2 regions of the Achromobacter sp. 1011791174 genome follow, and region 1 is predicted to be linked to the other one. Evidence: predicted binding sites of a transcription regulator. Region 1 holds the regulator's gene; the other holds the start of a gene.
The links. The regulator LexA, encoded in region 1, represses DNA repair genes until DNA is damaged. The targets are predictions, from matches to a motif close to ACTGTATNNNNATACAGT.

Region 1 (2,401 bases):
GCTGCCGGGCTCCAAGGTCCTGATCAGCAACCCCAGCTGGGAAAACCACCGCGCCCTGTTCGAGCGCGCCGGCTTCGAAGTCGGCACCTACACGTACTATGACGCCGCCACCCGCGGCCTGAACTTCGAAGGCATGCTGGCCGACCTGAAGGCCGCGCCGGCCAAGACCGTCGTCGTGCTGCACGCCTGCTGCCACAACCCGACCGGCGTGGATCCCACGTTCGAGCAGTGGAAGCAGATCGCCGACGTCGTCAAGCAGAACCAGCTGGTCCCGTTCCTGGACATCGCCTACCAGGGCTTCGGCGACGGCCTGCAGGAAGACGCCGCGGTCGTGCGCATGTTCGCCGAGCAGGACCTGACGATGTTCATCAGCTCCTCGTTCTCCAAGTCCTTCTCGCTGTATGGCGAACGCGTCGGCGCCCTGACCGTGGTGGCCGGCAGCAAGGACGAAGCCGTGCGCGTGCTGAGCCAGCTCAAGCGCGTCATCCGCACCAACTACTCCAACCCGCCCACCCACGGCGGCACGGTGGTGTCGACGGTGCTGAACTCGCCCGAACTGTTCTCCCTGTGGGAAGAAGAGCTCGCCGGCATGCGCGACCGCATCCGCCTGATGCGCAAGCAGCTGGTCGAGAAAATCAAGGAACACGGCGGCAAGCAGGACTTCAGCTTCGTCCTGGCCCAGCGCGGCATGTTCTCGTACTCGGGCCTGAGCGCCGCCCAGGTCGACCGCCTGCGCGAAGAGCACGGCGTGTACGCCGTCTCCAGCGGCCGCATCTGCGTCGCCGCGCTGAACAGCGGCAACATCGACAAGGTGGCCAAGGCCATCGCCGCGGTGCTCTGAGCCTGACGCCCGGCGCGGCGCCATGCCGCCGCTGGCAACTGGCGATGCAAGACGGGACCCATGCGGGTCCCGTTTTGTTTTGGCGGCGTGCGCTTGCATTTTTCCGTTATGTCCCCCAGAATGGCGCTGTATATATGTACAGTCCGCAAGCAACGGATCATCGCCATGGCCAGCAAACTCACGGAACGCCAGCAGCAAATCCTCGACCTCATCAGGCAAACCGTCGCGCGCACGGGCTTTCCGCCCACCCGCGCCGAAATTGCCCAGGCGCTGGGTTTCCGCTCCCCCAACGCGGCAGAGGATCACCTCAAGGCATTGGCCCGCAAGGGCGCCATCGAGCTGACCGCCGGCGCCTCGCGCGGCATTCGCCTGAAGGACGCCGCCACGGCGCCAGCGCAGGCCATGCTGCCCCATCCCGCCCTGGCCCAGCTGCTGCTGCCGCTGGTTGGCCGCGTTGCCGCTGGCAGCCCGATCCTGGCGGCCGAGCATGTAGAGCGCGAGGTCGGCGTCGACCCCGGCCTGTTCGCCCAGACACCCGATTACCTGCTGAAAGTGCGCGGCATGAGCATGCGCGACGCCGGCATTCTTGAAGGCGACCTGCTGGCGGTCAAACGCGCCACCGAAGCGCGCAACGGCCAGATCGTGGTCGCCCGCCTGGGCGACGACGTGACGGTCAAGCGCTTGCAGCGCCAGAATGGCCGCCTGGAACTGCTGCCCGAGAACCCGGATTTCGCCCCCATCGTCGTGGACGCCGAACAGGAGTTCGCGCTGGAGGGCATCGCTGTCGGGCTGATCCGCACTCAGGCCCTGCACTGAGCACGCGCCATTGCGGTCGACCTGGGCTTGACCACGCCCGGCTCCCGCAGCATCGATCGCTACACCGCGACAGGAAACCCCGCCATGGCGGGGTTTTTGTTTGGCGATGCGTCAGGGCACGACACCAGGTTGGCCCTGGCACCAGCATGCCCCTCTTATCGGCGCCAGCTCGGCCACACGCTTCATGCCGACGCCATGGCATATCCATCGGAGCCGTCGTTGCCCCTAAAAGAAAAGCGCCGCATAAGCGGCGCTTTTCTTATCTGCTCAGGATATCAGTGCTTGAGCACCGGATCCGTGCTGCCCGGTTCCGCCGGCTTGGCCACCAGCGGTTCCTTGACGGCTTCTTCCTCGGCCAGCGGCTCCGGCAGGCGCTCCAGAGCCAGCTCCAGAACCTTGTCGATCCAGCGCACCGGCACGATTTCCAGATGATTCTTGACGTTGTCCGGAATCTCCGCCAAGTCCTTGACGTTTTCTTCCGGAATCAAGACCGTCTTGATGCCGCCGCGATGCGCGGCCAGCAGCTTTTCCTTCAGGCCGCCGATGGGCAGGACTTCGCCGCGCAGCGTGATCTCGCCGGTCATGGCGACGTCGGCGCGCACCGGGATGCGCGACAGGGCCGACACCATGGCCGTGGTGATCGCGATACCCGCGGACGGACCGTCCTTGGGCGTCGCGCCTTCCGGCACGTGCACGTGCATGTCGTGCTTCTCGAACACGCTGTCCGCGAAGCCCAGGCGCCGG
Region 2 (2,401 bases), on a different contig from region 1:
CGGTCACGATCTTCACGCCGCTGGGCTCGAGTTTCTTGCGCAGGCGGTGCACATAGACCTCGATCGCGTTGGTGCTGACTTCCTCGCCCCATTCGCACAGGTGATCGACCAGCTGGGTCTTGCTGACCATGCGGCCGCTGCGCGTGAGCAGGATTTCCAGCAGGCTGACCTCGCGCGCGGACAGGTCCAGCGTCTGCTCGTCGACCATCGCCACGCGGCCGGTCTGGTCGAACACCAGGCGGCCATGCTTGAGCAGCGTGGCGCCGCCGCCGGCGCCCCGGCGGGTCAGCGCGCGAACGCGCGCCTCCAGCTCGGACAGCGCGAAGGGCTTGGCCATGTAGTCGTCGGCGCCCAGGTCCAGGCCTTTGACGCGCTGCTCGATGCTGTCGGCGGCGGTCAGGATCAGGACGGGCAGGGAGGAATTGCGCGCGCGCAGGCGCCGCAGCACTTCCAGGCCCGCCAGATGGGGCAGGCCGAGGTCCAGGATGAGCAGATCGAAGGCCTGGGCGGCCAGCGCGGAATCGGCCGCGAGGCCGTCGCGCACCGCGTCGACCGCGTAGCCATTGTGCCGGAGCGAGCGGGACAAGCCGTCTGCCAGGATACTGTCGTCTTCGGCGATCAGGATACGCATGGGCTGCTGCTAGTGTTGTACGTCCCCCGCGCGATGCCGGTTGCTGCCCTGTCGCCCGCGCGGATTTTTTCTTCTGTCGCGGGCGGTCCGGCGGCGCAATGGGGACGAATCACCGGGGGCGTCTGGAATTCTGTCACAGGGCGCGGCGCTTGCCACTCAGGGTATACGTGGAAAACTCTGGCACACTGTTTTTTTGTACAGTACAATCCGATGCCATAATCTCGACCGCAACCCGACCCGCAACCCGATACGTTACACAGACAGGACTTCACATGGACGACAAAACCACCAAGGCCGCTGCCGCGGAAAAGGCCAAGGCGCTCGCCGCCGCGCTCTCGCAGATCGAAAAGCAGTTCGGCAAGGGCTCGATCATGCGCTACGGCGACAACGAAGTCTCCCACGACATCCAGGTGGTTTCCACGGGTTCGCTGGGTCTGGACATCGCGCTGGGCGTCGGTGGCCTGCCGCGCGGCCGCGTGGTCGAGATCTACGGTCCGGAATCGTCGGGCAAGACCACGCTGACGCTGCAGGTGGTCGCTGAAATGCAGAAGCTGGGCGGCACCTGCGCCTTCGTCGACGCCGAACACGCGCTGGACGTGCAGTATGCGTCCAAGCTGGGTGTGAACCTGGCCGACCTGCTGATCTCGCAGCCGGACACGGGCGAGCAGGCGCTGGAAATCACCGACGCGCTGGTGCGCTCGGGTTCGGTCGACCTGATCGTCGTCGACTCCGTCGCCGCGCTGGTGCCGAAGGCCGAAATCGAAGGCGAAATGGGCGATTCGCTGCCCGGTCTGCAGGCCCGCCTGATGAGCCAGGCGCTGCGCAAGCTGACCGCCACCATCAAGAAGACCAACTGCATGGTCATCTTCATCAACCAGATCCGCATGAAGATCGGCGTGATGTTCGGCAACCCCGAAACCACCACCGGCGGCAACGCGCTCAAGTTCTACGCCTCGGTGCGCCTGGACATCCGCCGCATCGGCTCCATCAAGAAGGGCGATGAGGTCGTCGGCAACGAAACCCGCGTCAAGGTCGTCAAGAACAAGGTCGCGCCGCCGTTCAAGCAGGCCGAGTTCGACATCATGTACGGCGCCGGCATCTCGCGCGAAGGCGAAATCATCGATCTGGGCGTGGCCGCCAACGTGGTGGACAAGTCCGGCGCCTGGTACAGCTACAACGGCAACCGCATCGGCCAGGGCAAGGACAATGTCCGCGAATACCTGAAAGAGCACCGCGAGCTGGCGATCGAGATCGAAAACCGCGTGCGCGAGAACCAGGGCGTGGTCAGCCGCGCCGCCGAGTTCGTGCCCACGGCCGAAGACGCCAGCGAAGACTGAGCGTCCTCGTTGCGCCCGGGCTCGCGCGAGCGGGCGCCGGGCGTGTACGGCAGTCGGGCGACGGCAGGTTCCTGGTTCGGGAACCTGCCGTTGTCGTTTTCCTGTCTACACTTCATGCCATGAGCTGGAAACCTTCCGCCAAATCCTCCGAGCATCTGCGCGCCAAGCTGGATGACGAGTTCGAGACCGTGGCCAAGCCGCAAGGCCTGCGCCGCAGCTCCGACGCGCGCCGCGCCGCCGAGCCCGCCGCCGCGCCGGACGAATGGCAGCGCACGTCCGAGCAGCGCGTCCGCGCCGGCGCGCGCCAGACCCGGGCGGATCGCGAGGGCGCCCGCGACGATGTGCGGGACGACGATGGAGCGGACAGCGATCGGACGGGCCGCGACAGGAAGGAGGGCGGTGCGCAGGCCGATGGCGGCAAGCCCGAGCGCAA

Region 2: recA (recombinase RecA) is a predicted target of LexA. The motif match lies at 816-833, and genes of this name have one in related genera.

Annotation. Positions count from the first base shown of each region.
Region 1 is NZ_JCBANH010000069.1:31,518-33,918, reverse strand. It holds gene AC6LJ5_RS21240 (amino acid aminotransferase) at 1-841, shown strand, start outside; gene lexA (transcriptional repressor LexA) at 1,007-1,657, shown strand; gene lon (endopeptidase La) at 1,933-2,401, opposite strand, start outside.
Region 2 is NZ_JCBANH010000019.1:8,368-10,768, reverse strand. It holds gene AC6LJ5_RS09435 (response regulator) at 1-631, opposite strand, end outside; gene recA (recombinase RecA) at 904-1,968, shown strand; gene recX (recombination regulator RecX) at 2,088-2,401, shown strand, end outside.